DNA from 3 places in the Comamonas thiooxydans genome. Region 2 is predicted to be linked to each of the others. Evidence: riboswitches for the same ligand, from Rfam matches in the RefSeq annotation. Region 2 holds a riboswitch; each other region holds the start of a gene.
The links. Region 2 has a riboswitch for glycine ahead of CTR2_RS18535 (trimeric intracellular cation channel family protein). Riboswitches for the same ligand answer to the same signal wherever they lie in the genome.

Region 1 (10,382 bases), 2.9 Mb from region 2:
TCATCACCGTGGCCGCCGACAGCAGGCCTGCGTGCTGGAACACCAGCGTGAACGGGCTCACGGCGATATCGGCCACATCGGTGCGCAGCAACTGCGGATCGGTATAGGGAATCAGAAAGCCGATGACGACAATGGCCAGCACATAGAACAGCAGGATGCGCCAGAACACCTGGCGGATCGCGCGCGGCACGTTCTCGCGCGGATTCTCGGATTCGCCCGCCGCCACGCCCACCAGCTCCGTGCCCTGGAAGGAATAGGCCACGATCATGGCCACGCCCACAAAGGTCGCGAAATTGCCAACGAATGGCGCATCGCCCGTGGTCCAGTTCTCGAAGCCGGGTACATGGCCGTTGCTGATGATGCCGAACAGAATCAGCACGCCGGTGATCAGAAAGGCCACCACGGCCAGCACCTTGATCAGCGCGAACCAGTACTCGGCCTCGGCAAAGCCGCGCGCGGAAAACGCGTTCAGCCCTACCATCAGCAGCAGGAACAGACCGCTCCAGAGGATGCCCGGCACATCGGGAAACCAGTAGGCCATGACCAGCTGCGAGGCCACCAGATCCACCGCCACCACCACGGCCCAGCTGAACCAGAAATTCCAGCCCAGCGCAAAGCCGAAGCCGCGATCCACATAGCGCGAGGCATAGGTGGAGAAAGAGCCGGCCACAGGCATGAAGGCGGCCAGCTCGCCCAGGCTGGTCATGATGTAGTAGACCATGATGCCGATGAGCAGATAGGTGAGCACGGCACCGCCGGGGCCGATCTGGGCGATGGCCGAGCCGGAGGCCACAAACAGGCCCGTTCCGATGGCGCCGCCAATGGCGATCATGCTCAGGTGGCGCTGCTTGAGCACCCGGTGCAAGCGGGGCTGGTTATCGTCACCATCGCCAGTCGGCGCGAGCTGCTGGCTTGAGTTGGGTTGGGACATAAATGTCTTGTTGTAATGGTTTGCGCCCATCCGGACAAAACACCCAACCATCCCGCAGGCGCTGCGACAGGCAACGCAAAAAGGCGACCATGACGGTCGCGGGCAACAAGGACAAAGGAACGAAGCCATGACAGCAGAACGCCATGGCGGATAGGCCAGTTGCATCCTGAATCGGCAGCCACCCCAGTCGGGCGCTTCAATGGCAAAGCGGTGATATCGCCGGGCCCATTGACAGGCAAAGACGATATTTTGCCCAAATCCACCGCCGACCATAGCCCGCCATGCCAATGCAGGGGCTGACTCTGGGGCTGCTCGGCGGCACTTGACAGCGTCTATCGCTATGAATTTAGAAGCAAGCCGCGCTTTAATAGATTCATTTTCATAGACAAATAATCAATATTTCCTTGAAAGATAGGCGTAAAGCGCTATCAAATAGCATGAACCCGACATGAGCAGCCATGGCTGGGCCCTGGTGTAGAAGTCTAGAAAACCCGTATATCCAGGCGCCGCCGTTCTTCCTACATTTGCCCACAGGCTCTCAGCCTAGTGATGCCGAGAGAGACTGCAGCGCAAACTTGGCGCATGCAGCGCCGAAGGAGCAACCGCCCCGGAAACTCTCAGGCCAAAGGATCGGCATCGCTTTCACACACTCTGAAGAATGTCTGGACGTCATCGTCCGCCGGGCATACCGAAGGAGCAAGCGAGCAGCGCCCCATGGTGCTGCCTCGTGAATCTCTCAGGTCCAGAACAGAGGGGGCGTCCGCTGCGCATGTTGCGCACGGGCTCCACCCTTGACGTTTCTGGAATCTGAATCATGAAGACAATCGCCGTCATCGGCGGTGGCATCACGGGCGTGACCACCGCCTACGCCCTCGCACGCCGCGGATTTTCCGTCACCCTGTTCGAGAAGCAGCGCTATGCCGCCATGGAGACCTCGTTCGCCAATGGCGGCCAGCTCTCGGCCTCGAACGCCGAGGTCTGGACCCATTGGTCCACCATCGTCAAGGGCCTCAAGTGGATGCTCAAGAGCGATGCTCCGCTGCTGCTCAACCCCAGGCCCAGCTGGCACAAGATTTCCTGGTTCTGCCAGTTTCTCTCTGCCATCCCCCATTACGAGAAAAACACCGTGGAGACCGCCAGGCTGGCGATTGCGGCACGCGAGCACCTGTTTGACTGGGCGGCCAGCGAAGGCATTGACTTCGATCTGAAGCAAAAAGGCATCTTGCATATCTACCGCGACCGAGCAGGCTTTGAACATGCGGGCAAGGTTTCCCAGTTGCTGGCCAAGGGCGGTCTGGAGCGCCGCGCCGTGACACCGCAGGAAATGCGGTCCATAGAGCCGACCCTGTCCGGAACCTTCTATGGCGGCTACTTCACCGAGAGCGACTCCACCGGCGACATCCACAAGTTCACCAGCGGCCTAGCTACCGCCTGCGAGCGACTGGGCGTGCAATGCCGCTACGGCCAGGAAATCGTGTCGGTGAACAGCAATGGCAAACAGGCCAGCGTGACCGTGCGCCAGGGTCTGGAAACCGAGACCTCGACTTTCGACGCCATGGTGGTCTGCGCAGGCACGGCCAGCCGCGCCCTGGCTGCCCAGCTCGGCGACAGCGTCAACATCTATCCGGTCAAGGGCTATTCCATCACGGTCAATCTGCCGGACGAAGCCAGCCGCGCCGCAGCCCCCGTGGTGAGCCTGCTGGACGACGAGACCAAGCTGGTCACCAGCCGCCTGGGTGATGATCGCTTCCGAGTTGCCGGTACGGCGGAGTTCAACGGCTACAACAAGGACATCCGTGCCGACCGCATCCGCCCGCTCATCGAATGGGTTCAGCAGTGCTTCCCGGGCGTCAGCACGCGCAGCGTCGTGCCCTGGGCGGGCCTGCGCCCCATGATGCCGGACATGCTCCCGCGCGTGGGCCCTGGCAACAAGCCCTGCGTGTTCTACAACACCGGCCACGGCCATCTGGGCTGGACCTTGTCGGCGGTCACCGCCGACATGGTCGGCGACCTCGTGCTGCATTCCATGGGCAGCGCCAGCAGGCAGCCCCGACCGGCCACGCTGACCACCGCCAGCGCCTGACCACCACCTGAAAACCTCATCAACAAGCCAGACACGGCAGCCGCAGCGCCCCGTGAGGGACAGCTGTTGCCGTGTGAATGGCAAAACGGAGACATACAACATGAGTCGAAATCATCCAAGCGCAGCCAGGGAGTCGCTGCAGCAGACAGGGGAGCTGGAGCGCGGCCTCAAGGACCGGCATATCCAGCTGATCGCCCTGGGTGGCGCCATCGGCGTGGGCCTGTTCCTGGGCTCGGCCAAGGCGATCCACAAGGCCGGGCCGCTGCTGCTGGTCAGCTACGCCATCGCGGGGCTGGCCATCTTCTTCATCATGCGGGCACTGGGCGAGTTGCTGGTGCACCGCCCGGTGGCCGGCTCTTTTGCCACCTATGCCGAAACCTATGTCAGCCCCTGGGCCGGATTCGTCACCGGCTGGACCTACTGGTTCACCTGGGTGGTGACGGGCATGGCGGAGCTCACCGCCATAGGCATCTACACCCATTACTGGTTTCCGGCCATTCCGCAATGGGTTCCGGCGCTCGCCACCCTGGCCGTGCTGCTGGGCGTGAATCTGATTGCGGTCAAGGTTTTCGGCGAGCTGGAATTCTGGTTCGCGCTGATCAAGGTCGTGACCATTGTTGCCACGCTGGTGTTGGGAGTGGCCATCATCACCACGGGCTGGGGACCGCTGGGCCAGACGGCAAGCTTCACCAACCTATGGTCACATGGAGGCTTTGCACCCGTGGGCATGGTGGGCGTGGTCTTCACCTTGCAGATAGCCTGCTTCGCCTATACCGGCGTGGAATTGATAGGCGTGACGGCCGGCGAGGCCGAGTCGCCCGAAAAAGTTCTGCCCAAAGCCACCAACAGCATCGTCTACCGCATTCTGATCTTCTATATCGGCGCCCTGGTCGTCATCATGTCGCTGGTGCCCTGGAACGAGCTCAGCCCCGACATGAGCCCCTTCGTCCATGTCTTCGACAAGCTGGGCATTCCCGCCGCTGCCGGCATCATCAACTTCGTGGTCATCACCGCCGCAGCCTCTTCGTGCAACAGCGGCATCTTCAGCACGGGCCGCATGCTCTATACGCTGGCGCAATTCAAACAGGCGCCCGCCAGGCTGGGCCGTGTCAATGCGCGCCATGTGCCTGCGGCCGGCATTGTGATGTCTGCGGCATTCATGCTGCTTGGCGTGGTGCTGAACTATCTGGTGCCCGAGGAGGCCTTCATCTACGTGACCAGCATTGCCACCATCGGTGCCGTCTGGACCTGGGGCATCATCGTCTTTTCCCATCTGCGCTATCGCCGCGCCGTCAGGCTGGGTCATGCCGCAGCCGTGGCCTACCGCATGCCCGGCGCGCCGTTCACCAACTGGTTTGTGCTGGCCTTTCTGGCCGTGGTGCTGGTCTGCCTGTCGCTGGATGCCAGCACCCGCGTGGCGCTATATATCGCGCCCCTGTGGTTTGCGCTGCTGACGATCGGCTACCGGCTCTACGCGGTCAAGCCCGAGCAACGCCAACGCCTGGCGCAAGCGCAACAGCAAGCCGCCTGAGGCGCAGCACAGCCGCGGTGGCACGCTATTGATTCAGAAGCTTCTTGCGCCTTCTCATAGTTCATTTCAAGGACTTTTAGCTTTGAAAACGAGCACAGGAAAGCGCGGGAAGCTCTTGAAATCAGAGCTGCAGACAGATCAGCACCAGGCCCAGCATCATCAGCGCCATGCCCAGCTTTTCCGTCAATGAGAGCTTCTCGCTGAACACCTTGCGCGAGACGATATAGCTGAACACCACCTCCACCATGCCCAGGGTGCGCACGGCGGCCGCCCCCTGCATGGCATAGGCGGTGAACCAGGCCAGCGAGGCCGCAGCGCCCATGCTGCCGGCCAGCAGCGAGATGCGCCAGGCCTTGAAGATGGGGCGCAGGCCCTGCTCATGGGTTCTGGCAATCCAGGCGCTCATGACGACGGACTGCATGGTCTGCGCGATCAGCACGCCCCAGGCCCCGGACAGCCAGGGCGAGCTCACGCCCAATGTTGCGATCTCGACCGCACCGCCGCGAAAGCCCACCGTGGCCAGCGCAAAACAGGCGCCGCAGATCAGGCCGTAGACCGAGGATTTGCTGGTCCAGGCCGAGAACGTGAACAGTTGCCCGCGCGGCGGCAGCGACAGCATCAGCACGCCCACGGTGGCAAGCACCATGGCCAGCAGCGCCAGGCGGGTCGGCAGCTCGTGCAGAAACATGGCGGCAAACAAGGCCACCTGCAGCACCTCGGTCTTGGACAACGTGACCGCCACGGCAAAGTTACGTTCCTTCATGGCCACCAGCAAGGCAGCCGTGGCCGCGACCTGAAAGAAGGCACCAAGCGCAATCCAGCCCAGATAGGCGGCGCTGAACTTCGGCAGCACCAGGGACGGATCGCCCAGCGCATACAGCGCCAGCAGATAGATGGCGGCAAACGGCAGGCCGTAGAGAAAGCGCACCAGCGTGGCCGGCAGCGTGCCGACCTGCGCCGTCAGCGAGCGCTGGGCCGTGTTGCGCACCGTCTGCGCCGCCGCCGCAAACAGCACCACGCCCACCCACAAATATTCCATTCCTATGCCCGACATGACACGCTTTCTCTTTCGTTAGCGCGCCAGCATAGCGCCGGCTGCCGGACGGCGCTGACGCGATTCGTGCAGCCCACCCGCTTGAGGCAAGGTGACGCTAAGCGCGAGAGGCAACCGTCCTGATGGCGAGGTCTCTTTCCGCGCAAATAAACCCCATATCCAGACCATTGCTGCGTCTTTAGCTACAATTTCAGCCGGGTGCCCGTCACACAAGGTGGCGATGGCAGGTGAATGTTCATGCGCAGGTCGGGCCGCCAGCGCACCGTCGTCTTGCAATGCAGACGGCACCATCAGGCATGGTGCATCTGTCAGCGGGCGGCCTCAGACACCACCACTACATGGACCCACAAACACTTGTGCAGGCCCCTGCGCCCTCTGCATCTCAAAAATCCTCCCGCATCCCCGCGCTGCAAACTGCCACCGAGCGCGTGCAGGCACAGATCTCGCACCTGCTGCATATCGAATCCTTTGCCGGCATGGTGCTCATGCTGGCCGCTGCCGCCGCCCTGATCTGGGCCAACTCCGCTGCGGCGCCAAGCTACTTTGCACTGTGGCATGCCCCCGTCGCGCTGACGCTTGGCCCATGGAGCTTCAGCACCGATCTGCATTTCATCGTCAACGATGTGCTGATGACGGTGTTCTTTCTGGTCGTGGGCATGGAGATCCGGCGCGAGCTGCACAACGGCGCGCTGGCCAGCCTGCGCCAGGCCAGTCTGCCGCTGATCGCCGCCATCGGCGGCGTGGCCGTACCCGCACTCATCTACGTGGCCCTGGCGGGCAACGACAGGACGCTGCTCAACGGTTGGGCAATTCCGACGGCGACCGACATCGCGTTTGCCGTGGGCGTGCTGGCCTTGCTGGGCCGCAATATCCCGGGTGCACTGCGTATCTTCCTGTTGGCCCTGGCCATCATCGACGACATCGTGGCCGTGCTCATCATTGCCTTCTTCTACTCGGGCGGTCTGCAGGCCATGGGCTTTGTGGTGGCCGCAGCCGGCGTGCTGCTGGTGCTGCTGTTCAACCGCATGGGCATTGCCGCCGCGCCCCTGTATGTGCTGCCCGGAGCCATTCTCTGGTTCGGCCTGCTCAAGACCGGCGCTCACCCCACGCTGGCAGGCGTGGTGCTGGGTCTGATGACGCCCGTGTTTGCCCGCCCCGCCCCCATGCCGCCGCTGATCACGGCACAGACGGCCATGCGCAAGGCCGGCGAGCAGATGCTGAGCGGCCGGCCCGATCCACAGCACCTGATGCAGGAGTTGCGTACTGCCCAGTTCGCACAGCGCGACCTGCTGCCGCCCGCTCTGCGCCTGCCCATGATTCTTCATCCATGGGTGGCTTTCTGCATCATGCCCATCTTTGCGCTGGCCAATGCCGGCGTGCAGTTTTCGGGCATCGACCTGAGCGCTGCCGCACCGCAGACCACGGCCATGGCCGTGCTGGTGGCCCTGGTGCTGGGCAAGCCCCTGGGGGTCTTCATCTGCACCTGGCTGGCCGTCAAGAGCGGGCTGTGCAGCCTGCCCGAGGGCCTGAACTGGCGCGGCGTGCTGCTGGTGGGCCTGCTGGCCGGCATCGGCTTTACGATGTCCATCTTTGTCGGCGGCCTGGCCTTCGCGGATGCCTCATTGCTGGGGGCGGCCAAGCTGGGCATTCTGGCCGGCTCGGCCATGGCAGCCTTGCTGGGACTGGGCTATGGCTTTGCCATGCGCAAGCGCCTGCAGCACGAATAAGCACTTCTCGATCACGATGCCCGGTCGGGCTCGGGGCTAACAAGCGTCCCTGATCAACGAACTGCAGCCGCCAGGCGCGATGAGCGACTGGCGGCTGCAGCTTTTTAGATGACTAGAATGCTCCTCGCTCTGCCCCGCAATCAGCACATCGGCCTGCTCCATTGACGGCAATGACCAGTGCTCCAGAGGCTCCCGATCCATGGCCCGGCGTGAATCAGCCGGGACCCGATGATTGGTGGTTTCGCCGTGCGGCCTCCCTGCACGTTCACGCACAGCGAACCGCTTCACTGCGCCCCTGCACCGGCAGACCTCAGGGCAGCCTGAAGTGATGGCGAGCTTTGCAGCTGCCAACCGAACACAGCGCCTCTATCTCAAGAACATCAGGAAAAAATGCAGAAAAACATGGCTCACCTTTACTCCGCTGCCGCACTGCTGCTGGCCAGCACCTTGGCCATGGCCCAACCCGCGGACCTGCTGCACAAAGCGCAAGCGGGGGATGCCCAGGCACAGCTGGATCTCGGCCAGATATACGTGGAAGGTCGTGGCGTGGCAAAAAGCGACGAGAGAGCCGCTCATTGGTTTGGTCTTGCGGCAGCACAAGGCAATGCATTGAGCCAGAGCAATCTCGGCTTGATGTATGACCGGGGCCGTGGCGTGAAGCAAAGCGACCAGGAGGCCGTCAAGTGGTACCGCCTTTCGGCAGCGCAGGGAGAGGCCAACGGCCAGTTCAACCTGGGCGTGATGTATGAAGATGGACGTGGCGTCGAGCAAAGCGATGAGGAGGCCGTCAAGTGGTATCGGCTCGCTGCAGCGCAAAACCTTCTCGATGCCCAGTACAACCTGGGACTGATGTATGTCAACGGCCGCGGCGTGGAACAAAACGATCAGGAGGCCGCCAAATGGTTTGGCATAGCGGCTGCAAAAGGCCATGACTCGGGCCAGGCCAACCTCGCCGTGATGTATGCCACCGGTCGCGGCGTGCCGCTCGACGAAAAGAAAGCGGCCAGACTGCTGGGCCTGGCCGCGGAACAAGGCAATGCGACGGCCCAGGTCAACCTCGGCACGATGTTCGAGGAAGGCCGTGGCGTCAGACGCAGCCTGTCTCAGGCCTATTTCTGGTATGCCCTGGCAGCCGCCCAAGGCCTGGAAGACACGGTGTCGCTGCGCGATGCGGCGGCCCACAAGCTCAAGCCCGCAGAGCGTGCTGCACAGGACTCGCGAATCGGCAACTGGAAACCCAGGCCGCAAATTCGCTGAATCTGCACGCTCGCAACCGCAACGCCTCAACGACAAGCAAGCCATGAAAAAGCCCTTCAGCAGTCTCTTTTGCGTAGCCGCCTTGCTGCTCTGCAGCACTTTGGCCGTCGCACAATCGCCCGACCTGCGGCAAGCAGCCGAGGCCGGTGACGCCCAGTCACAGTTCAAACTCGCAGCCGCCTACCTCACTGGCCGTGGTGCCCCCAAAAACGATGAGGAAGCAGCCAAGTGGTTCATGCTGGCGGCAAAGCAGGGCCACGCCGAGAGCCAGTCCAATATCGGCCTGATGTACGGCCGCGGGCGCGGCGTGCCGCAAAGCGATGAAGAGGCCGTCAAATGGTATCGCCTGGCCGCAGAACAAGGCGATGTCGATGGCCTGTTCAACCTCGCAGTGATGTATGACGACGGTCGTGGCGTGGCCGAGAACCCGGAGGAAGCCGTCAGGCTGTATCGCCTTGCCGTGGCGCAAAACCATGTCTCGAGCCAGAGCAATCTCGGCTATATGTACGACCATGGCCGTGGCGTGGCGCAAGACAGCAAGGAGGCCTTCAAGTGGTACATGATTGCGGCAGAGCAAGGAGATGCCAATAGCCAGTTCAACGTCGGCTCCATGTATGCGCTGGGCCGTGGCGTTCAGCAAAGCTGGCCCCAGGCCTATTTCTGGGCACTGCTGGCGGCCAAGGATGGCGAGAAGGATTCGGCCAAGCAGCAGGAAATCATCGCCAAGAAATTGAAGCCGGCGCAACGGGCCAAGATCCAGCAGCAGGTGCAGGAGTGGAAGCCCAGGGCCAGCAACTCCTGACCTCCGGCCAGAGGTCGCGGCAGCTCGCAACGCAGCAAGCCGCCTACAACATGGATCAGATCACGGCAAACGGCTTGGGATAAGTCCCTGGCAACAGAATCTCTTTGCCGACCTGGTTGATATTGGTGTGCCCGCAGAAGGCCATGGTGGTGTCCAGCTCCTTGTGGATGATCTGCAGCGCCTTGCTCACACCGGCCTGGCCATAAGCACCCAGACCGTAGAGGAAGCTGCGACCGATCATCGTGCCCTGCGCACCCAGTGCGCGGGCCTTGAGCACGTCCTGACCGCTGCGAATGCCGCCATCCATCCAGACTTCGATGTCCTTGCCCGCAGCCTCTGCAATCGATGGCAAGGCCGCAATCGAAGAAGGCGCACCGTCGAGCTGGCGGCCGCCATGGTTGCTGACCACCAGTGCGTCAGCACCGCTTTGCGCCGCCAGACGCGCATCTTCGGCATCCATCACGCCCTTGAGAATGATCTTGCCGCCCCAGAGCTTCTTGATCCATTCCACATCGCTCCAGTTCAGTGACGGATCGAACTGATCTGCCGTCCAGGACGACAGCGAGGACACATCGCCCACACCATCCACATGGCCGACGATATTGCCGAAGCTGCGGCGCTTGGTGCCCAGCATGCCCAGGCACCAGTGCGGCTTGGTCGCCAGGTTGATGAGGTTTGCCAGCGTGGGCTTGGGCGGGGTGGACAGGCCATTCTTGATGTCCTTGTGGCGCTGACCCAGGATCTGCAGGTCCAGCGTCACCACCAGCGCCGAGCAGTTGGCCGCCTTGGCACGATTGATCAGGCGCTCCATGAAGGCCTTGTCACGCATCACATAGAGCTGGAACCAGAACGGATGGCGATCGGTGTGCTCGGCTATGTCCTCCAGCGAACAGATGCTCATGGTGGACAGCGTGAACGGCACGCCAAAGGCCTTGGCGGCCTTGGCTCCAAGAATCTCGCCATCTGCATGCTGCATGCCGGTCAGGCCCGTGGGCGC
Region 2 (10,382 bases):
CCTCCAAGGAATTCGGCGAGCGCGGCATCTCAGTCAATGCCATCGGCCCCGGCCCAATGGACACACCATTCTTCTACCCAGCCGAGGGGGCGGATGCGGTCGCTCATCACAAGAGCGCGGCGGCGCTGTCCAATTTCTCGAAGACGGGCCTCACCGATATCGAGGACATCGTGCCATGGGTGCGACTGCTGGTTTCGGATGGCTGGTGGATGACCGGCCAGACCATTCTGGTGAACGGCGGCTATACCACGAAATGAAGGTGAAGTCGGCCAACCTTTCGAGGCTGGCTGTCATTCGGGTATCCGCATAAGGGAGTTCACATGCACATGCTGCTGACTATCGTAGGGGGCGTTGTCCTGTTTGGCAGTTTCGCCTTGTTCGGCAAGCTCTGGGGCGGTGATGTCGCCGGCATCGTCTTGGGGGTGAAGTGGTTCATTCCCGTCTGGCTCGTCATCTCGCTTGTCAACATGTGGGTAGGCGTGACCCATGCCGGCTATTCGGTGCAGGACGAATTGCCGATCCTGCTCGTCGTCTTTGCGGTTCCGGCAGCGCTTGCCGTTGTCGCGATCTGGCGGATGTATTGACGGGAGCAACGGCAGACAACGGCGATCATCATTCACTCCTGCGGCCGCGTGACGGCGCGCCATGCGCACGTCACCCATGAGGAATTGTTCTTTGATCTCGCCCATGTCTTCGCGGTGACGCAGCTCAGCCATGGGCCGTTGGACGATCTGACGCCAACAGGCGTGATCCAGACGCTGATTCTTTGATTCGTCGTCCAACTCGGCTGGCAATACACCTGCTGGGTCATGAACTGGTTCTATCCCGAGATGCCACGCATCAAAACTTCGTGGTAGCACGAAGCCCAGTTGATTACTGCAGAGCCTTCGGTATTACTACATAGCCCGCCCAAGATTTACACCACACCCCTTTCCAACTCAAGTCTCTTCAAGACTTCAAACGTTCGCCAGAATTATTTAGTATTTATTTTTTCTTCTAAAAGATAAATACCACCTCTCAATATAATAAAACTTTAAATACACAGCACATCCAGAAAAAATCGAATTCTTTTTAAAAACAGGATAATTAATTTAAAAATATGCAAAATTGTAAAGCATTGTCAAAAATACGTCTTCTACGCTATAAAACGGAGAAAAATGAAGCACCCTGCTAAGCTAAAATTTCTGTTTCAGAAGATTCCCATATCAATTTCAGCTTGTGAATTCCAATTGTGTCTTACTGGTTACGCTCTGGCATTTCGAATGCAAAAATTCTGGTCATCGATGACAACGTGACTGAACTGAAGATGTTGCTGGAACTACTCAGGATCAATAGTTATCATCTATCCGTCGCAATGGATGCAATGCAAGGCTACCGTCGAGCCACAGCTCAACAATATGACTTAATCCTATTAGATGTGAATATGGGGCATGTAGATGGATTCTCCATATGCAGGCTATTGAAGGCAGACTCATCCACCAAAGACATTCCCGTGATCTTTGTGACATCTAGTATTTTACCTCACGAGCGTATCAGGGGATTGCAGTTGGGAGCTGTGGACTATATCTCAAAGCCTTTCGATATTAATGAAGTTTTAGCGCGTATTGAAATCCATCTTGCTTTAGCGAAATCCCGCAGAGAAGCATTTGAATATTCCATAGCGTTATCAGAATCATCTGATCCATTATCATCGATCGATGCATCAGAGAATAAATTAAAAGTAAAAAATATTGATCACAATTTAACGTTACTGCGGGCCGCCCAGCAACTGATTCTTTCTGACTTGTCAAAGGTTCCCATTCTTACAGAGTTGGCGGCTCAGCTAGGAACACATGAAAAGCGCTTGGCACAGGTATTCAAACAGCACACGGGAAAAACGATTTACAAATTCATCCGAGAGGCCCGGCTTCATGAGGCCAAACGCATGCTTTCCAGCTCTATCATGCACATCGAAGAAGTGGCTGCAACCATAGGATTCTCCAGCTCAGCTAATTTCTCATCCGCCTTTCACTCCTACTTTAGCTGCACTCCATCGAATTTTCGACGCTCCTGCCTGAGTCAAAAATCATGAGGCAACGTATACCTGGCAGCATCCAGCTAATCTGCAGCATACTGCTATGGTGGTCGATCAATGCTAACGCAATTGAAAGTTCTCTTCCTTCGCCAATTAAAATTAGCGATGTAACTTTTGGAAATAAAGTCCAAAACAACACTGTCGAGATTCTAGAAGAATGGCTCGGATCCGATAATCCACTACAGATAGCAGCCCTTCCAAGTGGTCAGAGTGATGGATTTAAAATCGCTAATTCCAGCGTTTTGAATGGACGATTCAATACAAAAAACCTGTGGCTAAGGTTTACATTGCATAACGATTTATCAACCCCTCAGGCGATGCAATTAGCATTGAGGGCAAGTTGGTTGCAACGTGTAAATTTCTATCTACTACGCATGCAAGATGGTCAATTTCGGGTAAGTCGATCCCTGGATGGAATCAGCGTAGGTTCAAAGTCGCCAAATCGAGTCCCTCAGATTACTCTTAATATATCACCAAGAGAGACTGTTAGCGTACTCATTCATATAAATAGTAACACCCCCAGCAAGCTTGGATTTACACTACAAACAGTAGATCAATGGCATGCGTTAGAGCGAAATTATGCTTTATTTAGTGGAATATTGATTGGCAGTATCATTTTTTTTGCAATTTATTCTGCAGTTCTTTGGAGAACATTACGAGTTCCTCTAATGGCGTGGCAAACACTGGCTCTTTTACTGATAGCGCTATATGAAGCGACCTACCGAGGTTATGCTCGAATAATACTATGGCCCAGTAGCACAGAGTGGAGCCACAAATCCCATCATGTTTTGGTAGCAGGGATAGTTTTATGTACCACGCTGTATTTTAGAGCCAGGCTAAAAATCACCCCCAACATTTTACCTGCAGCGGGAGAATTTCTACTTAAGACTGTAGCCCTCATAGAAATCATTGCTCTTTTAGGAGTTCTAATTGGCCCTTATGAATGGTTCGCAACTGCGGGAATTATTGTTGCGCCAATAAGCTTATTTATAATTCTAGGTTGCACATACGTATACCATCGCAGTGGAGGGCCAGGGGGGCGGAGTACTTTATCACTAATATTCATCTTGGCATTCTTGGCATTGCTACGAGCTTCAGTTTTATTACTCCCAAATATTGCTTTGATAAATAATTTTCAGCAATATATTTTTTCCCTACCCGCCCTAATAGTAGGAATTTTCTACATAATCATTTGGATTCACAATACTTCTCTACAACGTCAGCAAGCAGAGAGTGAGCTTCTTCAATGGCAAAGCCAGCAGAAAGCACGCCTTGAGCACGAAGTCGAGTACAAAAGTCGCACTCTAAAAGAAGCTTTAGAAAAAGCAGCGCAACATTCGCAGGAGCAAAAGCAACTACTAGCCTATGTTAGCCATGATTTGCGAGCGCCTGTCTCTGTGATTATCACATATTTGCGACAGATAATAAAATCTTCTAACAAAATTGAAACAGAGAAATTATCCGTAATTGAAAGAAGTGCAACCTACCAATTGGAATTAATTGATGACTTGGTAGAATATGCCAAAGATGATTTACAGCCGCATTTAACGTTGAATGAGAGTTTCGAAGATCTGCGTTCTGTACTGAGTGATTTAGAGAGGCACGCGCATATCCTAGCCTCCAGCAAGCGAAATATTTTCTCGCTAAAAATACAAAGCGAATTGCCCACCCATATTTATTTAGACCGAAAACGCCTAAAGCAAGTTGTTCTCAACCTCCTATCCAATGCCGCAAAATTTACTTCTCACGGAAGCATTGATTTGAGACTTGGAGGGAAATATCTTGGACAAGATAAGTGGAATTTTCGCTTTGAAGTTAGCGATAGCGGATCTGGTATAGATCCTGAAATTCTCGCCACAATCCAGAAATTTCTAACAGAGCAAGGTACTTATGAAAATCGCGGCCTGGGGCTAGTTATCGCACACCGAATCATTGAAAAAATGTCCGGTCATCTGATTTTTGAAAGTCAACCAGGGAGAGGTACTAACGCGATATTTTTTCTAATGATCACACAGGTACCTGAGAGTTCTCAATTTCGAGAAATAGTACCTCTCCCCAAAAATATTATCTCTCATCTTAATAAAAATGAGGAGAGATATTCCCTCAAAAACCTGGAGCCTCTTACAGAGAATCAGAAACTCGAACTAGAGAAACTGGCGATCCAAGGCAGGTGGAGCGATTTACATGTCTGGATTGACTCAATAGACAATGGCCTAGACTATAGAACGTTAGTTTATTTAGTCAAAAAATCATTAGATGATCTAGATTTCAGAAAAATTATCGATATTGCTCGATCTGCGCCACTGAAGTGAGCAACCAGTGATTTCCAGCGGGAACTCCAATACTTCCATCAAGACGAAAGATAATTATCAATGCATGAAAAAGATATATTTTTATAGAAATAACTCATGCACCGCATCACCATATTTAAACCATGATTTCACCCAAGATGCACGAGAATGGCTGTTTCAGAAGCACTGATAACTATTCCTGACTTTTCACTGCAGGCGTATTTGTTAGTATTAGCTCAAGACTGCTAGAAGGTGGCACGTGCTCCAGGCTTTACCGCACCAAACTGGAGTCAATAAGACCCTTGGTGTGTCTGGTTACACAGGCAGTTGTTGCCTGGCCGGCCTTGGTTTCGACTGCTGCCAGTCCGGCGATCATTGCTGTCACGCCTCGCTGCGCCCTCGAAGTTGTGCGACGTTCTTCAGCTAACATTTTCTGTCACCTGGGTCTAGGCCAGACTCCATACAAAGCAGCGCAGCTTTGCAAGCTTCTTTGAAGCGGCAATTGTCTCTGCTCCACCTCCACCCGCCCTCTTCTATGTTCGCGCTCGTTTATGCCTGCAACTCTACTTGAATGGTCTGTGCCTGCAGCGATCCTCTTGTGCGCAGGCGGACTCAGCGCCTTACGCTTCGTTGGCTTCAATACGCTCCAGTGGGGTAGTGCCCTTGCCTGCTTGGGCACTGGCTACGCCATCATGCTCGTTCAGGCCAGCGAACTTTCCCCTTATAAACAAGCCGTCGAGGATGCTTTCATTCTGTGCGGCGTTATTTTGGCATGCCGTGCACTGCAAAGCCGTTGCGGCAGGCACAGCTCTCCCTACATTGATATTGCGGTCCTGCTCGCTTCAACCGCAATGGTAATCGTCTCGGTTGTTCTGTTTTCCAGCGCAAAACTGGAGACATTCTTCGTCCAGGCCTCTTGTGCACTGGTGATTTGGCGAGCCACACTCTCTTCTGCAAGACAAGCCACAACCAAGTCTGACAAGGTGCTCGCCGCCGCATTCCTCTTCATCGCGCTAGTATTGACGGGACAGTGCATCTTATATATTGCAGCCCCCACACCTTCTCTTGCGCTGGGAGAATGGAGAGTCTCCGTCTGGGGGACTTTGATCCAATACACAGGACTACTCGGGAGCATCGTTCTGACCTTCGCGGTCATCATCGCGACGAACTACGACGCCATGGCGGAATTCCGTCACCAGGCCCATACCGACGCATTGACCGGCCTGCTGAATCGACAAGGTCTCGATAGTCATCTTGCCACCCTTTCCAAGCGCTCTTTTCCGCATGCGGCGAGGCCGCTCGGGGTGATCATGGCCGATATCGACAATTTCAAACGCATTAACGATGTCTTCGGCCATGCGTTTGGCGACATAGTGCTCGCTCGATTTGGAGGCCTTTTGCGGCCGGAAGCTGGAGCGCAGATTTGCGCCGCACGGATGGGCGGGGAGGAATTTCTGCTGCTGCTGCCCGGAGCAAATCTAGAAAGTGCCGTCGCAATTGCAGATGAAATCCGCGCGAATTTCGTGGCGCAGCGTTGGTCCCCGCATGCTCCCAATTCGCGTTTCACAGCCAGCATGGGCGTGACTCTGGTTCAACCGGGCGAATCCATAGCCAGCGCTGTCAAGCGCGCAGACGACTTTCTCTACGCAGCGAAGCGACGTGGACGTAACTGCACGGTTTCGAGTGAAGCGGCAGGAGAAACCGCTCATGGCCTATTCACGTGCGGCGACAATGTGGACGCAGAGACAAACTGAAAGCCCGCGACGTCACTTATAGCGCTTCTTCAGCAAGAGCATCAATGCAGGAGTAATTGCTTGCGCCTGCGCCGAGGTCAGCGGGTCGTACGAGACAACAATATAGGCGCCCTCCTCCAGTACATTCGCACGGGCGACGTGGTCGCTGAGCATGCCGACCACCTGCTCTGGCGTAAGTCAGAAGTAGTTGTTGCACTGTTCTCTGGCCCAGTAGTTCAGTTGCCTGATGTGAAAGCACTCTTGTCTACGTGGACCGGATCGAGCCCGGACCTGCATACGCTCTTCATCACTTGATTTCCAGAGTTCATCTTCCTCTTCAGCCAGCACATCCATATACTCCACCGCAGCGAAGAATGCACCAAAGCTACGTATGTAGAGGGGGATCACCTGATCGAAAACATACTTCAGGTCGGCTCCATTTTTCGCAGAATTGAATTCGACAGTCATGTAGTCTTCAAGGCATGGAAGCGCCTCTGAACTTCGCCGGCACCCCGGCTTAAAAGTCCAATTTCAAGGCGCCTGACCTCCTCGTGAAGTCGATAGCTCACTTCATGGATAGGCCAATCAGGCCGATCTTCAAATGTGATGACATCCACATTGGCCAGCCCCCAAGGCGCAGGAAGCAAAGACAAACTCTGGCATAGCTTTGCGTAGATTTCAGAAGGACTTTCGTCGAAGTCGAATACTCTGCAAACTCTGACAACATTGGACGTATTTTTTATTTTCTTCGCTGCCGGACATTCATTCCGCTCGGACAGGCCGAGTGGATTCCGAAATTCAATCTACGCTTTTCTGCCGCGCTTTTTGCTCTGGCATCTGTAGGCAAGTACCGCTCGACATACATACCATTTGGGTGCAGCACAGTCGCGGAACGATTCATGCAATGCCTTCTCCGAATTCAGATCGCCGAAAAAGGCGGCCGGAACGAAAAACCTGCGCTCTCAAGCCACCTCGAATGAGCCAATACACGCTCCCGCCCAAATTACCGCTGGGGGCGCTGTTGCACAAATTGCCGGCTAAGGTGAGATCCTGCGGCGAGGATGTTTGATCTGGAATGAGCAAGGATAGGAGCGGACTCGAGCGAGCAGGATAGGAAGATTCTTAAAAATGGCCGTGAGGGTGCGCCGGCGCAGCGCTGGCCAAACGAAGCGCAATGGCTTTCGTTCCGGCGAGCTTTGCGCTTTTTAGCCTTCGATGTCGTGCGTATGAGTTTTTATGGCGGACTGTTTCACAGACGAGGATGCGGGATTGCGCGAGTCATGGCGGGCTCAGACCGGCCTTCCGCCCCCCAGGCCGGCAGCCGCAGAACCACACCAATACAGGTATTAACCCGAATAAAGTCGCTGAAACTGGCTAGAATCGCGCCCATCCCGCGGGAGAGCGGAGCCTTTCGAGGGTTCCCGCCGAAGGCGCAAACTCCCATAATCGCTCAGGCAATAAGTACCGCAGGTGGGTCTGACAGGACCCGGATATCGCCAACTGGAGAGCAGCCCGCAACCACAAGTCTGCAGGGCTCACCGAAGGGGCAAGCATGTCCACCGCGAAGGTGCTCATGCGCAACTCTCAGGTAAAAGGACAGCGGGAGAGGCAAGCCGGACACTCCCGCCGATGTGAGTGGCTGGTCTATTTTCAAGTGCCTTCATGCTTCCTTCCGTCTCTTTGCTGGACTCGTTCCAGGCCTCCAACTTCACCGTCATGCTGGTCATCTATCTGGTGGCCATTACCGCCGAAGCCATGTCCGGCGCACTCGCCGCAGGCCGGCGCAATATGGATATCTTCGGTGTCGTCGTCATCGCCTTTGTCACAGCCCTGGGCGGCGGCACCATCCGCGACATGGTGCTGGGCCACTACCCCATCGGCTGGACCCAGCACCCTGAATATGTGTATCTGGTCATCAGCTTCGGTCTGCTGACCACCGTGATTGCACGCCATATGCACAGGCTCAAGCAGGTGTTTCTGCTGCTGGACGCCATGGGCCTGATCGCCTTTTCGCTGATCGGCTGCAATACCGCGCTGGAGCTGGGCTACCCCACCATCGTCATCATCATGGCCGGCATGATTACCGGCATCAGCGGCGGCATCTTGCGCGATGTGCTCTGCAATCAGGTCCCCGTGGTGTTCCGCCGCGAGCTGTATGCCAGCGTGTCGCTGTCCGTATGCCTGATGTTCCTGGGCCTGCGCTACCTGGATGTCAGCCCCAATATCAGCACCATCGTATGTTTTGCCGGCGGTCTGGCCTTCCGTCTGGCCGCCATTCGTTTCAAATGGCGCCTGCCGGTTTTTTCGTACCAGCAGCGCTGGGAGTGATCGAGACTCCCCCTGTGGCGCTGCGCGCCTTCCCCCTCTCTTGCTACGCAGGAGGGGGACGCAGCCATCACTGCGGGGCGGCCCTTGCTTGGCTGCTCTGACCTAGACTGCGCCATGCATTACCTATGTAGTTTCACTTTCCATGTCTGAACCGATCACATGGATGCCGGATGGCACCCCCTATAGCACCAGATTCGGCGATCGCTATCACAGCGAGTTCGGCGGCCTCGACCAGGCACGCCAGGTTTTTCTCGGTGGCTGCGATCTGCCGGTGGCCTGGGCTGATGCTGCGCAGTGGCGCATTCTGGAAACCGGCTTTGGCTTCGGCCTGAATTTCCTGGTCACCTGGGCGGCATGGAAAGCTGACCCCAGGCGCCCGCGCATTCTGCATTTTGTCTCGGTGGAGGCCTACCCTGTCTCGCGCGAGGATCTGCTCGCGTTTTTGCCTGGCGATGAGGAACTGCGCCCGCTTGGCGAACAACTGGCCGAGCAATGGTGGGGACTGCTGCCCGGTGTGCATCGCCTCTCATTTGACAACGGCCAGGTGCTGCTGACGCTTTATATCGGCGATGCCAGGACCATGCTGCGCAAGCAGCAGATGACGGCGGACAGCGTATATCTGGATGGTTTCTCTCCTCAGCTCAACCCCGAGATGTGGGATGAAGATGCCATGAAGAACATCGCCCGCCATTGCCGCCGGGGCACGCAGCTTGCCACCTGGTGCGTGGCCGGCGATGTGCGCCAGGCGCTCAAGGCTCAGGGCTTTGAAGTAAAGAAGCGCGCTGGCGTGCCGCCCAAGCGCCATAACCTGCATGCAACCTACAACCCGGCCTGGGAGCCGCGCCATCGCCCTGACGGCCTGCCTGCGCCGGTGAGCCAGGCCGGCCGCTGCCTGGTGCTGGGTGCAGGCCTGGCTGGTGCCGCCGCTGCCGCCAGTCTGGCCAGACGCGGCTGGGAAGTGACGGTGCTGGATGCGGCAGCCGAGCCTGCGGCAGGAGCATCAGGCCTGCCAGCCGGCTTGTTTTGCCCGCATATTTCGCCCGATGACAGTGTTCTGTCGCGCTTGTCCAGAAGTGGCGTACGCACAACGCTACAAAATCTGCAGCAACTGAGCCAAACGCAAAAGTTGCATCCAGACCAGGACTGGGCCCATGGCGGCGTGCTGGAGCATGACCTGAACGAGCCCTCCCACCTACCCAGGTCATGGCTGCAACCCGGAAGCGACACCTCCCCCTGGGGCCTGCACTGGAGTGCGCCCGCCCTGCCGGCTCAGCTGGCTGCGGCAAAGCTGCCTGCAGACAGTCACGCCGTCTGGCATGAGCAGGCTGGCTGGGTACGTCCTGCACAACTGGTGCACGCGCTGCTGCAAGCCCCCGGGATTCATTGGCAGGGCCATGCCCGAGCTTCGCGCCTGGTGCGCGATGAAGTGCGCAATATCTGGCAGGTGCTGGATGCTCAGGACCAGACCCTGGCCGAAGCCCCCATGCTGGTGCTGGCCCTGGGTCCGGACACCAAGCCCTTGTTGCAAGCCAGCGGCCTAGCAGCAGGGGAATGGGAGCTGCAAGCCATACGCGGCCAGGTCAGCGTGGCCGAGCATGATGCAGTGACGCTTGCGGCCATGCCGCCCTTCCCCGTCAACGGTCATGGCAATCTGGTGCCGGACTTTCCCTCGGGCGACCAAGCTGGCGCGCACCAGTGGATCATGGGATCGACCTTCGAGCGCGATGTGACCGAGCTGCCGCCCACGGCCGCCGACCAGCAGGCCGCCCATGCCAGCAACGGCGAAAAGCTGGGCGCTTTGCTGCCCGGCTGCAGGCAGGCGCTGGGCTCCTTCTTCGATGCAGACCAACGGCCCGCCACCTGGGCGCGCCTGCGTTGCGCGGCCTATGACCGTCTGCCGCTGGCAGGCCCCGCCGGGCAGTCGACAGCCGATCTACCGGGCCTGTGGGTGCTGAC
Region 3 (10,382 bases), 1.5 Mb from region 2:
CAGCTTGTTCTCATAGCTCATCCACCCGCTCCTGAGGGTTTCATCTTGATTTTTCATGTCTCTCTCCATTCCGTCTTTGGCGGGCTATTTCATTCTTCAGGAAGTCCCGCCTTTCATTGATGGCTTTTCAAATGACTATCGAAACAGCGTGTCCACATAATCTGCACCTATGCCGACTTTTTCATAATGCTTTCGGCATAGTTCTATGTAGCTGTGAACATCGAAATATCCGTCTGGCTTTCCGTCATCATCGAGCCAGATCAGCGGTCCCTTGACGATGAAGAACGCACGCATGGGTTGCTCATGTTCATAGGCCACCAGGGTATGGCCTTCTCCGGGAGTCTCGTAGACAAAATCACCGGCACGGGCTGTCCAGTCATGTTCCAGATAGCCCCACTTCCCCGAAATCGTGTAGGCAAACACTTCGTGCGGATGGTAATGACGGTTCACCAGACCGGCCTCCTTCGCCATCAGAATATCGCACCATTTGTTTTGTGATGGAGAAATCCAGAGGGGACGGGAGGAAACGGTTTCAGAGAATGGGACATAATAACGCTCATCCTCCGTGGGAGCGTTCTGAATATAAACCTCCGGCTGCGCATCAGGCTGAAAACATTCAGAGATCGGCTTCAGATATTTCCAGAATTCATTCGTGGCTTTTTCGGGCATTTGTCTCTCCTTGAATAAACAGTTCTTGACGAACGTCATAATCCTATCCATGGGAAAAATTCTGTTTAGCCCCAGCCGGACATGATGTTTGACCCTGCAGGACAAGCTCTGGAGCAAGGCAGCCCGGCCCTGGCTGAACGACCGACTCCACCAGGTCTGCCGAAATCGACTGGGGATGGCCGAGAATGCCGCCATGGATATTTCACGCCACTCACGCTGTCTTGCTGCATACGCGGCCGTCTTGGGAGCACTGCTGCTCAGTGCCTGCGCCGGCAACCCTGCCATGGCGCCTAAGGCGGCCGACATCACTCCCCAGCCCCAGGCTGACTCCGCCTCGGCTTCCAGCGGCCAAACCGGAAATTGGCCGGCCTGGATCAATGCAGATTGCACACCTCCCGCCCAGCTCGATCAGCAACCCCGACCACGCCGCCACACCACGCCTTTCATCAGCGCCCACTGGTTTCCAAACGGGCTGGAGACCACGGTGGTCTTCCGTCTGGAAGTCACGGCTCAGGGTCAGCTCGGCCGTGTGGCCTATCAGCCCGCCGATACCGATCCCCGCATCGTGAAGTCCATCATGCGCTCGCTCGAACGCTGGAAGTTCAAGCCCGGCATGCGCCAGGGCCAGGCCGTGACGGCCTGCTTCGAGCAGCCCTACCAACTGGTGTTTCCGCGCCAGGAGATCGATGTTCCTCGAACGCCCGCCATGAACACAGAACCGCAGTGAGGCCGCAAGCTCAATTCCAACGATCTGTGCTCGAAAACCCCAAAATCCATTAATTGCGGTGGTGCAAGCCCCTTGCCCACCGCTAGAATCGCCATCGTCAGGAGAGAGTGCCTGCAGCTTGAAGCTGCCTTGCACCGCCGAAGGCGCAGACCCCCAACCCGGTGTCAAAACGCTCAGGCAAAAGGACTGACAAGCGCTGCAAGGTGTGCAAACCTGCAGCGTCCCTTGCTGGAGAGAGATGCAGGCTGTCATTTCGTATGTGCACCGGCATCCACCGAAGGAGCAAGCTGCCCTATGCAATGCGGGCAGTGAATCTCTCAGGTAAAGCGGACAGCAGGGCAAGCCCGCCACGCATGGCCCAGCCATGCATGGCCACTCATTTTGGTTTGACCACCGGAGCGCTTGCCTGTGACTGCTGCTGACACCTCTTCCGATCTGCGTTCCACACCGCTGTTTGCCCTGCACCAGAAACTGGGTGCCCGCATGGTGCCGTTTGCCGGCTACTCCATGCCCGTGCAATACCCTCAAGGCCTGATGGCCGAGCATCTGCACACGCGCAAGGCCGCCGGCCTGTTCGATGTCTCGCACATGGGCCAGTTGCTGTTGCGCGGCCCCGATGCCGCCGCCGCGCTCGAATCGCTGATGCCCGTCGATGTCATGGACTTGGGCCTGCACAAACAGCGTTACGGCCTGCTGCTCGATGAGCAAGGCGGCATTCTGGACGACCTGATGTTCGTCAACCGCGGCGAAGATCTGTTCCTCATCGTCAATGGCGCCTGCAAAGAGGCCGATATCGCCCATATCCAGAGCCGCATCGGTAGCCGCTGCGAGGTCATTCCTCTGCCCGAGCGCGCCCTGCTGGCCCTGCAAGGCCCGCAAGCCGCTGCGGCACTCTCACGCCTGATTCCTGCCGTGACGCAACTGGTCTTCATGACCGGCAACCACTTCGACTGGCAAGGCCATGCGCTCTACATCACGCGCAGCGGCTATACGGGCGAGGACGGTTTTGAAATCTCCCTGCCCGGCGACGCTGCCGAAGCCTTTGCCGAAGTTCTGCTGGCCCAGCCCGAGGTGGCGCCCATCGGTCTGGGCGCGCGCAACTCGCTGCGCCTTGAAGCCGGACTTTGCCTGTACGGCAACGACATCGACACCAGCACCACCCCGGTGGAAGCCGCGCTGAACTGGGCCATGCAGAAGGTGCGCCGCACCGGCGGCGAGCGCGAGGGCGGTTTCCCTGGTGCGGCCATCGTTCTGGAGCAATTGCAGAACCCGCAGTCGCTGCGCCGCAAGCGCGTGGGCCTGATCGCGCTGGAGCGCATTCCCGTGCGCGAGCCCGCCGTGCTGGAAAACATGGACGGACAGCATATCGGCCACATCACCAGCGGCCTGCTCAGCCCCACGCTCAACCAGCCTGTGGCACTGGCCTATGTCGAGCCCGACTACGCAGCCATCAATACGGAAATCTTCGCCATGGTGCGCGGCAAGCCCGTGCCCATGAAGGTAGTCGCCACGCCCTTCGTTCCCACCCGCTACTACCGCGGCTAGGTCTGCCGCCGCGCATGAGACGGGCCAGTTTGCCAAACAGCGGCCAGAACACCGCTAAAGTGCGAGCTGGACCTTTCTCAAACAACACCCGATTCCCCTGAATCCCCCATCTGGAGCTTTTCATGAGCATCAAGTATTCCAAAGAACACGAGTGGATCAACGCCGCTGACACCAATGCCGCCATCGTCGGCATCACCGTACACGCACAGGATGCGCTGGGCGATGTGGTGTTTGTGGACCTGCCTGCCGTGGGCTCCACCTTCAAGGCCGGCGATGTCGCGGGCGTGGTCGAGTCCGTCAAGGCCGCCGCCGATGTCTACATGCCCGTGACCGGCGAGATCGTCGAAGTCAACGAAGCCCTGCGCGATGACCCGTCGCTCGCCAACAGCGACCCGCTGGCCGCTGGCTGGTTCTTCAAGGTCAAGATGAGCAATGTGGGCGAGCTCGAAGGTCTGATGGAAGAGACCGCCTACAACGACTTCGCCAAGGACAACTAAGCGTATCAACGGCCATCGCATTGCGAAGGCCGTTTTTGCATGCAGCCATGAGCACCATCCAGTATTTCGACGATCCGGAAGTCGGTCTCGCCCGCGAGACCAGCCACCCGGCCTTTGTGCGCGTCGCAACCCAGGACTTCTATTACGACTGCGGTGACGACTTCAGCCCCTTCGGCAACGATGACGGCAGCGACACACTGGCCGCACTTGAAGAGTGGTACCAGGAGCAGGCAGGCGGCAAGCCCGCCAAGACCCTGCGCTTCCTGCGCCAGCAACTGAGCGACTGGGATCTGCCCGTGCCCGAGGACATGCTCACTCATGACGATGCGGCCAAGGCCCAATGGCTGACCAGCGACGACATGAACCAGAGCTATCTGCGCTCGGTCTGCCGCGCCCACGTGGCCACCGCCTTTGGTCAGCTCAAGATCACGGGCAGCATCGATGCCGATCTGCACAAGCAGGCCCTGCTTGCCCTGGCCTGCCAGCAGTGGCTGAACACCGTGGCACGCAGCAAATATCCCGATTGGGAATATGCCGACCAGGAAAGCGAACGCCTGGCCCTGATGAACACCGCGCTGGAACAGGCCAGCGCTGCTTGAAGCACCGGCTGTATGCCTGCAGGCATACAGCATTCACGCATGCCTGGCATGCAAACCGTCAGTCACAGTATTTGAGAATAGGTCCCTCCCATGCTGATGTCGCCTCCCGCCCCCGTTGCTTCCCTGGAAGCGCTGGAAAACAGCCACGAATTCATCCCCCGTCATATAGGCCCGGACGCCGATGAGCAGCAAAAAATGCTGGCCGCCATCGGCAAGCCCTCGCTGGAAGCCTTGATTCGCGATGTGATGCCCGACTCCATCGCTCGCGCCAGGCCCATGGATCTTCCAGCGCCAATTACCGAAGCTGCGGCGCTAGCCGAACTCAAGGCCATCGCCAGCAAGAACCAAGTTCTCAAGAGCTTTATCGGCCAGGGCTACTACGGCACGCACACGCCGGGCGTCATCCTGCGCAACATCCTCGAGAATCCCGCCTGGTACACGGCCTACACCCCCTATCAGGCAGAGATTTCGCAAGGCCGCATGGAGGCACTGGTCAACTTCCAGACCATGGTGACCGACCTGACCGGAATGCCTATCGCCAATGCCTCGATGCTGGACGAGGCCACGGCTGCCGCCGAGGCCATGACGCTGGCCAGGCGCTCAGTCAAATCCAGAAGCCATCGCATCGTGCTGGCCGGCGATCTGCACCCGCAGACGATTGAAGTCATCCAGACCCGCGCCCGGCCGATCGGCATCGAAGTGGTGATCGCCAACAGCCAGCAGGAATGGGAAGCTGCCCTGGCAGGCGATCTGTTTGCCGCCGTCATCCAGTACCCTGCATCCAGCGGCTGGATTGTGGACTGGAAGGCCGATGTGCAAGCCATTCATGCCAAGCAGGCCGCCGCCATCGTGGCGACCGACCTCCTGGCCCTGACCCTGCTGACACCGCCCGGCGAATGGGATGCCGATATTGTCGTGGGCAACAGCCAGCGCTTCGGCATGCCCATGGGCGCAGGCGGCCCGCACGCGGCCTTTATGGCCTGCCGCGACGAATACAAGCGCAGCCTTCCCGGCCGTCTGGTGGGTGTCAGCGTCGATGCGCATGGCAAGCCCGCCTACCGCCTCGCTCTGCAGACACGCGAGCAGCATATCCGTCGCGAGAAAGCGACATCCAATATCTGTACGGCCCAGGTCCTGCCGGCCGTGATTGCCAGCATGTATGCCGTCTACCACGGCCCCCAGGGGCTGAGGCGCATTGCCCAGCGTGTGGCACGCTTCACCGCGATCCTGAGCCGGGGCCTGGCCCAGCTGGGCTTCAGCGCCCATCACCATGACACGGCCTTCGACACGCTGAGCCTGCATACCCGGGAGGCGACCGATGCCCTGGCGGCTCGCGCCGTGTCCCGAGGCGTCAATCTGCGCAAGGCCTGGGATGAATATCTCTGCATCAGCCTGGACGAAACCACGACCCGGGCCGATGTCGAGCTGCTCTGGAGCATCTTTGCCCAGGAGGGGCAGGCTCTGCCCTCCATCGAAGCCATGGACGAAGGCCCGACCTCGCTGATCCCCGAATCCCTGCAGCGCAGCACGGCCTATCTGACCCACCCGGTCTTCAACACCCACCACTCCGAAACCGCGATGCTGCGCTATATCCGCAGCCTCAGCGACAAGGACCTGGCCCTGGACCGCAGCATGATCCCGCTGGGCAGTTGCACCATGAAGCTCAATGCCACCAGCGAGATGATTCCCATCACCTGGCCAGCGTTCGCCGACATCCACCCGTTTGCGCCCGCCAACCAGCTGCAAGGCTATGCCGAGCTGGACCAGCAACTGCGCGACTGGCTGTGCCAGGCCACGGGCTACGCGGGCATCAGCCTGCAGCCCAATGCAGGCAGCCAGGGCGAATATGCAGGTCTGCTGGCCATCAAGGCCTTCCATGAATCACGCGGCGAGGCGCACCGCAATATCTGCCTGATTCCCAGTAGCGCCCACGGCACCAACCCAGCCAGCGCGCAAATGGTGGGCCTTCAGGTCGTGGTCACCAAGTGCGATGACAACGGCAACGTGGACATGGGGGATCTGAAGCTGGCCTGCGAGAAGCACAGCGCCAATCTGGCCTGCATCATGATCACCTACCCCAGCACGCACGGCGTGTTCGAGACCCAGGTCAAGGAGCTGTGCGAGCTGGTGCACAGCCATGGCGGCCGCGTCTATGTGGACGGTGCCAATATGAACGCCCTGGTAGGTCTTGCCGCGCCCGGCGAATTCGGCGGCGATGTCAGTCATCTGAACCTGCACAAGACCTTCTGCATTCCTCATGGCGGCGGCGGCCCCGGCGTCGGCCCCGTGTGCGTGGTCGAGGATCTGGTGCCCTTTCTGCCAGGGCATGCCACGGCAGGCGATGTCCGTCAGGTGGGGGCCGTGAGTGCAGCGCCTTTGGGCAATGCTGCCGTGCTGCCTATCAGCTGGATGTATATCCGCATGATGGGCGAGCCGGGCCTGAAACTGGCGACCGAGACCGCCATCCTCAACGCCAACTACATCAGCGCACGCCTCAAGGACCACTTCCCCACTCTCTATGCGGGCGAGTATGGTCACGTGGCCCATGAGTGCATTGTGGATCTGCGCCACTTCAAGGACAGCTGCGGCGTGATGGCCGAGGATGTGGCCAAGCGCCTGATCGACTACGGCTTCCACGCACCGACGCTGTCCTTTCCCGTGCCCAACACGCTGATGGTGGAGCCGACCGAGAGTGAAAGCCTGTCTGAGCTGAACCGCTTCATCGAAGCCATGATCGCCATCCGCGCCGAGATTGCCGAAGTGGAGGCCGGCAGACTGCCCAGGGATGACAACCCGCTCAAGAACGCCCCCCATACGGCAGAGGCCTTGCTGGCCGCAGACTGGCAGCATGGCTACAGCCGCGAAACCGCCGCCTATCCCGTGCCTGCCCTGCGCCGCGCCAAATACTGGAGCCCCGTGGGCCGCGTGGACAACGTCTATGGTGACCGCAATCTGTTTTGCAGCTGCGTGCCCATGGACGCTTACGAAGACTGATCGCCAGGGTCTCCCCCATGCCAGTGCGCTCTGCCGCACTGGCTTTTTTATGCTCAATCAATGTCGAACACCAGCCAGCCCGTTGCTGTTCGCCGGCAGTGAATGCATTCACGACTTCAATGCAACCGGCATTGCTGCTGCCAAACCGAGCATCGAGTTGCCTGAATACCGGTTGCCTGCCCGCCTTTTTCAAGGGCAGATGCAGGGACCGGCTTACACTGCCGAGGTCTTCTGCCTGTCTCATGAGCTCCTCTGAACCCACTCCTCCTCCCTTGCTGCCAGTCATTGATGGCGGCCTGCCTCTGCATGCCCTGCTGGCCCCCGGTGCTGCGCCGCTAGGCCTGAGCGCCAACACCCAGCCATTGGTACCGGAAGATGAAGACCCGCTGCAGGCCCTGGTGGCGGAGTTGCGCAACTACCAGCACGAGCTGGAGCTGCAAAACGAGGTGCTCAATTACAGCCAGGCCGTGGCCGAGAGCGCATCGGAGCGGTTTGAAACGCTGTTTGCAAGCATTCCGCTGCCGCTGCTGGTGGTTGATGAATACGATATGGTGGTCCAGGCCAATGCCATGGCTCACCGCGCATTTCAGCCCACCGAAAAAGACCGGCTGCTGATCAACTTCAAGCCCTTTGTGCATGTCAACGACGCAGAGCGCGTGACTACGGCCTTCGAGCAGGCCAAGGCGATGGGACGCGCCGAGGTGCACGAGGTTCTGTTCCAGATCACCGAAGAATTCGAGCTCTGCGGCGACCTGCATGTGGCCGGCGTGGTCGTGCCCCAGCAAAACGGCCCGGCCACCTGGCAGTATTTGTGTGCCGTTGTCAACCAGGGCCCGCTGCTTGCCGAGCGCAAGGCGCTGCAAGAGCGCAACCAGCAGCTCTATGCCAGCGAGAGACGGCTGGAGTCGGTCATCAACTCCGCGCTGGACGCCATCATCTGCGTCGATCAGCACCAGCGCATCACTGTCTTCAACCCCACGGCGGCAGCCCTGTTTCTGTGCTCGCCTCAGGATGCCCTGGGCAGCCCGCTGGAGCGCTTTTTACCCGATGCCGCTCGGGCACTGGCTTTTTCCTCGCTGACCACACAGGCCGTGCTGGGCGAGATGACGGGTCTGACCTTGTCGGGGCGTGAGATTCCCATGGAAATCAGCGTCTCCTTCGAGCACCACAGCAGCGGCGACACCACCACCATCTTTGCGCGCGACCTGACCAGCCGCAATCGCGCCGAAGCCCAGCGCAATGCGCTGGAAACCCAGCTGCGCGAATCCCACAAGATGCAGGCCGTAGGCACCATGGCCGGCGGGATTGCCCACGACTTCAACAACATCGTGGGCGCAATCCTGGGTAATGTGGAGCTGGCCAAGGCCGATAGCTCCAGCAACCCGGCTGCCATGGAAAGCCTGCGCGAGATCGAAAAAGCCGGTCGCCGCGCCCGCGATCTGGTGCGCCAGATTCTGACCTTCAGCCGCAATGACCTGCCCGAACGCCGTCCGGTTCAGGTGCAGGAAGTCATGTCCGACACGGCTCGCCTGCTGCGCGTGACTCTGCCTCCCTCCATAGAGCTGCAGGTGCAGGAGTCCAACGATCTGCCGCCGCTGCTGGCCGACCCCACTCAGGTGGAACAGGCGCTGTTCAATCTCTGCAACAACGCCATGCAGGCCATTGGCAGTCAGCGCGGCATCATCCAGATGCGGGCCATGCGCATTGCTCCCGACAGCTACCAATGCGAACGCCTGGGTCTGGCCGTGGCCGAATACCTGGTCTTTATGGTGCAGGACTCTGGCCCCGGCATGGACGTCGTGACTCAGCGACGCATCTTCGAGCCTTTTTTCACCACCAAACCGGTCGGCCAGGGCACAGGCCTGGGCCTCTCGGTCGTACATGGCGTGATGCGCACACATGGCGGCGCTGTCGATGTGCACAGCGAACTGGGCCAGGGCAGTTGCTTCACGCTGTACTTTCCTCTCAGCGACCCGACTTCCAGTCACTCTACGCTGCCGCCCATGCGCATGGACAAGCCCGAAGCCCCGCTGCCCGAACCTGTCCTGGCCACGCGCTCCAGCCATGTCATGTATGTGGACGACGATCAGGCTCTGGTCTTTCTGTTTCAGCGCCTGCTGCGCCGTCGCGGCTATGAAGTCTCGGGCTTTACCGATCCTCATGAGGCCATGGCCGCGCTGCATGAGGAGCCACAGCGTTTTGACCTCATAGTCACCGACTACAACATGCCCGGCTTCAGCGGCCTGGACCTGCTCAGACAGGCCCTGCAGATCAACCCTCAACTGCCGGTTGCACTGGCTTCCGGCTATGTGACGGCCGAAATCGAGCAGGCTGCGATTGCAGCCGGAGCCAGAGCCTTGATCCACAAGCCCAACGATGTGCAGGAGTTCTGCGCCACTGTGCATGAACTGCTCAACCCCTGAAACAATCGATAGCTGTTTGAATGAGTGCGTTGAACTGTGTGTATGAAGACGAGCACCTGCTGGTGCTTGACAAGCCATCGGGCCTGCTGTGCGTGCCCGGTCGCGGCCCCGACAAGCAAGACTGCCTGAGCCTGCGTGCCCTCCAGCATTTCGGCAATGCACTGGTCGTGCACCGGCTCGATCAGGCCACATCGGGTCTGGTCGTCATGGCTCGCAATCCGGCCGTCCAACGCCAGCTCAGCCAGGCCTTTGCCGAACGCAAGGTCGACAAGCGCTATATCGCCGTAGTGGCCGGTGAGTTGCAGGCGCACAGCAAAGCAGCTGATGCCAGGGGCTGGCAACTGATAGACCTGCCGATTGCGGCCGACTGGGAGCGTCGGCCGCTGCGTGTCATCAACCACGAAACCGGCAAAAGCAGCCAGACGCTGTGGCGGGTGATCGAGCACACCGCTCAACCAGGAATACCCCGCACCCGGGTTTTGCTGAGCCCGCTGACGGGCCGCACCCATCAATTGCGCCTGCATATGGCGGCCATAGGCCACCCCATGCTGGGCGATGCGCTATATGCCAGCGAAGCAGTGGCCTGCGCCAGCCCGCGCCTGTTGCTGCATGCGGCAGCACTGGAGCTGGTGCACCCGGTCACCGGCGGACTGCTGCAGCTAAAAAGCGATCCACTTTTTTAATCCCCCTCAAATCGGCAGCAGCCGTCAAGCTCTCAAAGTTGCCAAGCCGCAACAGAAAACCCTTCAGAACTGCGCCGGGGCAGGACAGGAGTCTGCACAAAAAGACCGCTGATGCAGACACTTGCCCACAGTTCAGGCATGGACTGTGCATATACATCACAAACACAGGCCACGCCATAGCCCTTGCGTACTAGCTGCTATGCACGACATAGCAAAAACCGAAAGCCTGCACCAGCCCCTGCATA

Region 1: linked by a shared signal. The riboswitch ahead of CTR2_RS04980 (D-amino acid dehydrogenase) and the one ahead of CTR2_RS18535 (trimeric intracellular cation channel family protein) in region 2 are both predicted to bind glycine.
Region 3: linked by a shared signal. The riboswitch ahead of gcvT (glycine cleavage system aminomethyltransferase GcvT) and the one ahead of CTR2_RS18535 (trimeric intracellular cation channel family protein) in region 2 are both predicted to bind glycine.

Annotation. Positions count from the first base shown of each region.
Region 1 is NZ_AP026738.1:1,093,233-1,103,614, reverse strand. It holds gene CTR2_RS04985 (amino acid permease) at 1-931, opposite strand, end outside; glycine riboswitch at 1,475-1,574, shown strand; gene CTR2_RS04980 (D-amino acid dehydrogenase) at 1,746-3,014, shown strand; gene CTR2_RS04975 (amino acid permease) at 3,115-4,545, shown strand; gene CTR2_RS04970 (DMT family transporter) at 4,667-5,599, opposite strand; gene nhaA (Na+/H+ antiporter NhaA) at 5,938-7,326, shown strand; gene CTR2_RS04960 (tetratricopeptide repeat protein) at 7,729-8,583, shown strand; gene CTR2_RS04955 (tetratricopeptide repeat protein) at 8,627-9,385, shown strand; gene CTR2_RS04950 (alpha-hydroxy acid oxidase) at 9,441-10,382, opposite strand, start outside.
Region 2 is NZ_AP026738.1:3,982,781-3,993,162, forward strand. It holds gene CTR2_RS18495 (SDR family oxidoreductase) at 1-257, shown strand, start outside; gene CTR2_RS18500 (hypothetical protein) at 321-584, shown strand; gene CTR2_RS18505 (low temperature requirement protein A) at 633-770, shown strand; gene CTR2_RS18510 (response regulator transcription factor) at 1,232-2,071, shown strand; gene CTR2_RS18515 (sensor histidine kinase) at 2,068-4,386, shown strand; gene CTR2_RS18520 (GGDEF domain-containing protein) at 5,058-6,119, shown strand; gene CTR2_RS18525 (hypothetical protein) at 6,132-6,272, opposite strand; gene CTR2_RS18530 (hypothetical protein) at 6,297-6,566, opposite strand; glycine riboswitch at 7,483-7,575, shown strand; glycine riboswitch at 7,589-7,708, shown strand; gene CTR2_RS18535 (trimeric intracellular cation channel family protein) at 7,761-8,426, shown strand; gene mnmC (bifunctional tRNA (5-methylaminomethyl-2-thiouridine)(34)-methyltransferase MnmC2/FAD-dependent 5-carboxymethylaminomethyl-2-thiouridine(34) oxidoreductase MnmC1) at 8,569-10,382, shown strand, end outside.
Region 3 is NZ_AP026738.1:2,515,018-2,525,399, reverse strand. It holds gene CTR2_RS11625 (MFS transporter) at 1-57, opposite strand, end outside; gene CTR2_RS11620 (2,4'-dihydroxyacetophenone dioxygenase family protein) at 136-669, opposite strand; gene CTR2_RS11615 (energy transducer TonB) at 845-1,396, shown strand; glycine riboswitch at 1,485-1,595, shown strand; glycine riboswitch at 1,615-1,740, shown strand; gene gcvT (glycine cleavage system aminomethyltransferase GcvT) at 1,805-2,941, shown strand; gene gcvH (glycine cleavage system protein GcvH) at 3,064-3,438, shown strand; gene CTR2_RS11600 (MolR family transcriptional regulator) at 3,486-4,037, shown strand; gene gcvP (aminomethyl-transferring glycine dehydrogenase) at 4,128-7,031, shown strand; gene CTR2_RS11590 (hypothetical protein) at 7,081-7,287, shown strand; gene CTR2_RS11585 (PAS domain-containing hybrid sensor histidine kinase/response regulator) at 7,274-9,454, shown strand; gene CTR2_RS11580 (RluA family pseudouridine synthase) at 9,475-10,137, shown strand.